Streptomyces venezuelae: one gene and its partner. The protein of the gene in region 1 binds, or shares a complex with, the protein of each later gene. Links are inferred from orthologs where the notes say so. Each region holds a gene or a part of one and is shown on either strand. Other genes may lie near its edges.

Region 1 (3,178 bases):
ACGTGTGGGACGTCACCGAGCACATCCAGGCCCTGATCAGGTCGAAGACCGCGGTCAACCGCGAGGCACTGGCGGACCCGTCCGTTCCGCTCGACTCCCTGGTGCGGGCCTAGGGGGTGTCCGCAAAGGAGCGCCGGCCGTCCGAAGGGCGGGCCCCGCGGCGTCCGGTGCCGTACATCGCAAGGCGGAGGGGTGCCCGTGTACTGGACGTACTCGGGCGCCCCGACAACGCGGCGAGGTGCGGTGCCGGGCGTCGCGGGGCAGGCGGTACTTTGCGGACACGCCCTAGGGGGGTGTCTGGCCGGTCAGGCCGGATCCCCGACCCCGCGCGCCCGGCCTGACCGGCAGGGCGCCCCCCCGGGGGGCCTGACCGGATTGCCGTCACCCGGCCGTAGACTTCACGGGTGGCAGGACGGATCAACGACGACGACGTGAAGGCGGTACGGGACGCGGTCCCGATCGACGCCGTGGTCTCCGAGTACCTCCAGCTGCGCAACGCGGGCGGCGGCAACCTCAAGGGGCTGTGCCCCTTCCACGACGAGAAGTCCCCTTCCTTCCAGGTCAGCCCCAGCAAGGGGCTCTACCACTGCTTCGGCTGCCAGGCGGGCGGGGACACCCTCGACTTCGTCATGAAGATCGACCACCTCTCCTTCTCGGAGGCGGTCGAGCGCCTGGCCGGCCTGGCCGGCATCACCCTGCGGTACGAGGAGGGCGGCTACACCGCCGGCACCAGCGGCCGCGGGGACCGCATCCGGCTGGTCGAGGCACACAAGGCAGCCGCCCAGTTCTACGTCGACCAGCTGAGCGGCCCCGAGGCCGAGATCGGCCGGAAGTTCCTGGCGGAGCGCGGCTTCGACCAGGCCGCGGCCACGCACTTCAGCGTGGGCTACAGCCCCGCCGGGTGGGACCACCTGACCCGCTTCCTGCGCGGCAAGGGCTTCACCGACAAGGAGCTGATCACCTCCGGGCTCGCCCAGGACAGCCGCAGCGGCAAGCCGATCGACCGCTTCCGCGGCCGCCTGATGTGGCCGATCCGCGACATCAGCGGTGAGGTGGTCGGCTTCGGCGCGCGCAAGCTGCGCGACGACGACAACGGCCCGAAGTACCTGAACACCCCCGAGACCGCGATCTACCGCAAGTCCCAGGTGCTCTACGGCATCGACCTGGCCAAGAAGGAGATCGCGAAGACCTCCCGCGCCGTGGTCGTCGAGGGCTACACGGACGTGATGGCCTGCCACATGGCCGGGGTCACCACCGCGATCGCGACCTGCGGCACCGCCTTCGGCGGGGACCACATCAAGATCCTGCGCCGGCTGCTGATGGACAACGCCACCGCCGAGGTGATCTTCACCTTCGACGGCGACGCGGCGGGCCAGAAGGCCGCCCTGCGGGCCTTCGAGGACGACCAGAAGTTCGCCGCGGAGACCTCGATCACCATCGCCCCCGGCGGGATGGACCCCTGCGACCTGCGCCTCGCCCAGGGCGACGCGGCCGTGTCCGGCCTGGTGGAGGCCCGCACACCGCTGTTCGAGTTCGCCCTGCGGCACATCGTGTCCCGGCACAACCTGGAGAACCCGGCGGGCCGGGCGGCCGCGCTGGCCGAAGCCGCACCGGTCGTCGCGAGCATCAAGGACCTCTCGATCCAGCACGAGTCGGCGGTCCAGCTGGCGGGCATGCTGGGCATCCTCGACGAGCAGTTCGTGGTCAAGCGGGTCGCGCAGCTGGCCCGCTGGGCCCGCGAGCGCGGCCAGGGCGACGGACCGCAGGGCGGCCGCCCCGGCGGGGACCGGGGTCGAGGCCGCCCGTCCCACGAGGCCGCCCCCGCGCCCGTCGCCCCGCCGGCCGGCGGTCCCGCGCTGAACCTGCGCAGCCCTGCCCACCGCACCGAGCGCGAGCTGCTGAAGCTCGCCCTCCAGCGCCCGGCCCTGGTCTCCCCCGCGTTCGACGCCTACGGGATCGACGAGTTCACCGCCCCTCCCTACGCCGCGGTCCGCCAGGCCATCCAGGACGCGGGCGGCGCCTCGCAGGCCGGCGACGACTACCTGGCCCGGGTCCGCGAGGCCGCCCCGAACGACACCGTCCGCGCGATGGTCACGGAGCTGGCGGTCGAGGCCATCCACGCGAAGACGGTGGACGAGATCTACGCCGGGGTCCAGCTGGTCCAGGTCCGCCTGCGGGCCGTCGACCGTCGGGTCCTGGAGATCCAGGGCGCCATGACGCGGCTGAGCCCGCAGGCCCCGCCGGAGCAGCACGCGGCCGTCCAGCAGGAGCTGTGGGTGCTCCAGCAGTACGGCCAGCGGCTGCGCAACCGCGGCGCCGAGGGCCTGTAGCCGCGGCGCTCAGCGGCGCGCGAACCAGTCGCCGCCGGGTATCTCGGTGCCCGATTCCCGCAGGTCGCGGGCGATCAGCGGGGCCGCCAGATAGACCCAGGCGCGGACCGTGGTGCCGTCGGGGCGCAGGGCCGGACGGGCGATCCGGTCGTAGACGTTCCCCGGGCGGCCCGGGCCGCCGTACTCCTCCAGCTGGTCCAGGGCGGCGAGCAGGCTCCCGTAGGCGCCCGGCGCCGCCGTGATCAGCTCGCCGACGACCGCCGTACCGGGACGGTGGACCGCGTACGGATATCCCGGGCCGTCGTAGAGCGCCGCGTCGGGGAGGATCGCCGGCTCCTCGGATGCCGTGCGGCCGCGCAGGAAGAGGTCGTGGTTGACCTCGCCCGGACGCAGGGTCCCGTAGACGAAGAAGGGGAGCGGATCGCTCGGGTCCGGTAGCCGTTCGACCGATGTCACGGGCCCTCCCTGGGGTGCGGCGTGGCGGTGCGCGGGCCGGGCCGCGATCCCGGCCGTCGCGCGCTCCACCACCGTACGCACCGCTGGTGCACGACCGTGCGGGCGGTCGGCGTCACCCGGACGGCGCGGGGCGCTCCGATGACCGCAGCCCTCTCGTTGACCTGGGAAGACGTCTCGCGGGCAGGCTCCGGAACGGCATACCTGACGGAACATCAGCAGGCGCGCGGCGGGCGGTCCGGGTTTCCTCGGAGACACGACCCCGTGTCTCCAGGAGAGTCCCCATGCGCCGACGTACCGCACACCTGCTGACCGCGACCGCGCTGACCGCCGCCGCGTTCGCCGGGCCGGTCGCCGGCGCGGTGGCCGCCGCGGACCTCGGCATGGTGGGCTTC
Region 2 (3,269 bases), 1.3 Mb from region 1 along the record:
AGGGCGAAGCCGCCGATGGCCACGTAGAGCGGCGTACGGGTGTCCTGGAGGCCGCGGATGACCCCGGTGGCGGCCAGGACCATGAGCATGGCCGGAATGCCGAGGGCGGAGATCCGCAGATAGGTGATCGCGTACGGGGCGACGGTGTCGGAGGCTCCGAAGAGCGAGACCAGCGAAGGCGTCGCGGGAAGCACCACGGCGACGACGGCTGCGCCCAGCAGGAGGGCGAGCCAGATGCCGTCGATCCCCTGCCGGATGGCCGCCTGGAGGTCTCCCGCGCCGACGCGGCGGGCGACGGCCGCGGTAGTGGCGTAGGCGAGGAAGACGAAGACGCTCACGGCGGTGGTGAGCACCGCGGCGGCGATGCCGAGGCCGGCCAGCTGGGGGGTTCCGAGGTGCCCCACGATGGCGCTGTCGGCCATTACGAAGAGGGGCTCGGCGACGAGCGCGCCGAAGGCGGGGAGGGCGAGTGTGAAGATCTCTCGGTCGTGCCGCCCCGGACCTGCCTTGGGTGCTGCGAGAGCCTGTGTCATGCGCTCAATCTAATCTTCCACAGGTAATGGATGCAACTGAGTTTGAATCCTTACCGATACGTCGATTCAGGCGTTCCGTGCACCTCGTTGGAGGCGATCTTGAGCCAGTGTCCAAGAATTTTCTCCACGGTCGCGCCTGAGTGAAGAAAATGCAGGTCAGGTGGGGTGAGGGGGTGCCGCGGGTGATTTTGTCCACAGCGTCGTCCCCCGGTCCGTACACAGCTTCCGGCAAGTTACCCACAGCATTGGCGCCGTCATCCACATGTCGTCCACACAGCCTGTGGATAACAAGATTGGCTGACGCCGCTCTCGGGCCTACCGTGGTTCGTTGCCCGACTCGCCGACGGCGGATTCGGGTGCCCCAAATGTCAGAGCCGTGTCGTAGAAAGAGTGACACGGCGAGGTCCGCGTAGCGGACGGGAGGAGGCGGCCCGGTGAGCATGCCCGAGCCCATGGACGACCCCTGGGCCGACAGTGGTCCGGGCGACCGTCTGCCCGCCCGTCCACGCCGTAACAGCGAAGGCCGCGGCCGCGGGGACGAACAGCACGAGCGGGGCCGCGAGGGCGGCTCCTGGGACTCCGGCGGTGGCGGCGGGTTCGAGCGCGTCCCTCCCCAGGACCTCGACGCCGAGCAGTCGGTGCTCGGCGGCATGCTGCTCTCCAAGGACGCCATTGCGGATGTCGTCGAGGTCCTCAAGGGCCACGACTTCTACCGTCCCTCGCACGAGACGATCTACCAGGCCATCCTCGACCTGTACGCCAAGGGCGAGCCGGCCGACCCGATCACCGTCGGCGCCGAGCTGACCCGGCGCGGCGAGATCAGCAAGGTGGGCGGGGCCTCGTACCTGCACACCCTGGTCCAGTCCGTGCCGACCGCCGCCAACGCCGAGTACTACGCGGAGATCGTCCACGAGCGGGCCGTCCTGCGTCGCCTCGTCGCCGCCGGCACGAAGATCACGCAGATGGGATACGCGGCCGACGGCGACGTCGACGAGATCGTCAACAGCGCCCAGGCCGAGATCTACGCCGTCACCGAGCAGCGGACCTCCGAGGACTACCTGCCGCTCGGCGACATCATGGAAGGCGCCCTCGACGAGATCGAGGCGATCGGCTCCCGCAGTGGCCAGATGTCGGGTGTTCCCACCGGCTTCACGGACCTGGACTCGCTGACCAACGGCCTGCACCCGGGCCAGATGATCGTCATCGCGGCCCGTCCCGCCATGGGTAAGTCCACGCTCGCCCTGGACTTCGCCCGGGCCTGCTCCATCAAGAGCAACCTGCCGAGCGTGATCTTCTCCCTCGAAATGGGGCGCAACGAGATCGCCATGCGCCTGCTCTCCGCGGAGGCCAGGGTCGCGCTCCACCACATGCGCTCGGGCACGATGACGGACGACGACTGGACCCGGCTCGCCCGCCGGATGCCGGACGTCTCCGCGGCCCCGCTCTACATCGACGACTCCCCCAACCTGTCGATGATGGAGATCCGGGCCAAGTGCCGCCGGCTCAAGCAGCGCAACGACCTCTCGCTCGTGGTCATCGACTACCTCCAGCTGATGCAGTCGGGTGGTTCACGCCGTCCCGAGAGCCGTCAGCAGGAGGTCTCGGACATGTCCCGAAACCTCAAGCTGCTGGCGAAGGAGCTGGAGGTCCCCGTGATCGCGCTCTCCCAGCTGAACCGTGGTCCGGAACAGCGCACCGACAAGAAGCCGATGGTCTCCGACCTGCGTGAGTCGGGTTCCATCGAGCAGGACGCGGACATGGTGATCCTGCTGCACCGCGAGGACGCCTACGAGAAGGAGTCCCCCCGTGCGGGTGAGGCGGACCTGATCGTGGCGAAGCACCGTAACGGCCCCACGGCCACGATCACGGTGGCCTTCCAGGGTCACTACTCACGCTTCGTGGACATGGCCAACACGTAGCATCCGATCATGGATGAGCTTGCTGAGGACCTGGAACTTCTCCCTGCCACCCGGCGCGCCCTGAGGCACCGGATCGCCGTCGCGCAGAGCGAAGGGCGTGCGCCGTCCGTGGTGGCCGCCGTCCTGCGGGGTGGGGAGGTCGTCTGGGAAGGCTCCCGGACCTCGGTCGAGGGCCACGGTCCGGACGGTGACGTGCAGTACCGGATCGGCTCGATCACCAAGACGTTCACGGCGGTTCTCGTGATGCGGCTGCGGGACGAGGGCCTGATCTCCCTCGCCGACCCCCTGGAGAAGCACCTGCCGGGGACCGGGGCCGGTCAGGTGACCATCGCCCAACTGCTCTCCCACACCGGCGGGCTGGCGGCGGAGACGCCCGGCGAGTGGTGGGAGCGCACCCCCGGCGAACAGCGGCCCGAGCTCGGCGACGTGCTGGGGGAGGAGCCCTTCAAGCTGGCCCCGGGAACCCGGCACCACTACTCCAACCCCGGCTACACCCTGCTGGGTTCGCTGGTGGAGGCGGTGCGCGGAAGGCCCTGGGAAGAGGCACTGACGGCCGAGGTGCTGGAGCCGCTGGGGCTGGAACGCACGAGCGGAGAGCCGCAGGCGCCGCACGCGGGCGGCTGGGCGGTGCATCCCTGGGCGGACGTGATGATGCCCGAACCGCTGGAGGATCTGGGGCTGATGGCCGCGGCCGGCCGGCTGTGGTCCACGACCCGGGACCTGGCACGGTTCGCCGACTTCCTGCTGCGCGGTGACGAGCGCGTCCTGAGCGCCGAGTCCGTACGGGAGATGCGTACGGCGGCCTCGCCCCCGGAGC

What was found.
Region 2: the proteins of dnaG (region 1) and dnaB are in contact, whole or in part, in a crystal structure (PDB 2R6A), measured with the Geobacillus stearothermophilus proteins. The link is inferred for Streptomyces venezuelae from one-to-one orthologs. Residues at the interface, in WP_049624496.1 of Geobacillus stearothermophilus: Lys456, Leu457, Leu458, Pro459, Ala460, Asn463, Ala464, Leu467, Leu535, Leu536, Ile537, Ala538, Gln544, Glu545, Asp548, Tyr549, His552; in WP_033016901.1 of Geobacillus stearothermophilus: Ser13, Glu15, Ala16, Gln18, Glu91, Leu92, Asp94, Ala95, Val96, Pro97, Thr98, Ala99, Ala100, Asn101, Tyr104, Tyr105, Ile108.

What each region holds. Positions count from the first base shown.
Region 1 is NZ_CP029189.1:2,436,245-2,439,422, forward strand. Bases 1-2,867 are described here. They hold dnaG (DNA primase), read left to right. Parts: upstream 1-404; coding sequence 405-2,330; downstream 2,331-2,867. Other genes in these bases: DEJ51_RS10435 (NAD(P)/FAD-dependent oxidoreductase), read left to right, coding at 1-113; DEJ51_RS10445 (gamma-glutamylcyclotransferase family protein), read right to left, coding at 2,340-2,786. Also shown: DEJ51_RS10450 (hypothetical protein), read left to right, coding at 3,068-3,178. UniProt on the Escherichia coli protein: RNA polymerase that catalyzes the synthesis of short RNA molecules used as primers for DNA polymerase during DNA replication.
Region 2 is NZ_CP029189.1:3,726,117-3,729,385, reverse strand. Bases 261-3,218 are described here. They hold dnaB (replicative DNA helicase), read left to right. Parts: upstream 261-985; coding sequence 986-2,452; downstream 2,453-3,218. Other genes in these bases: DEJ51_RS16365 (serine hydrolase domain-containing protein), read left to right, coding at 2,462-3,218; DEJ51_RS16375 (MATE family efflux transporter), read right to left, coding at 261-533. Outside these bases: more of DEJ51_RS16375, read right to left, coding at 1-260; more of DEJ51_RS16365, read left to right, coding at 3,219-3,269. UniProt on the Escherichia coli protein: The main replicative DNA helicase, it participates in initiation and elongation during chromosome replication. Travels ahead of the DNA replisome, separating dsDNA into templates for DNA synthesis.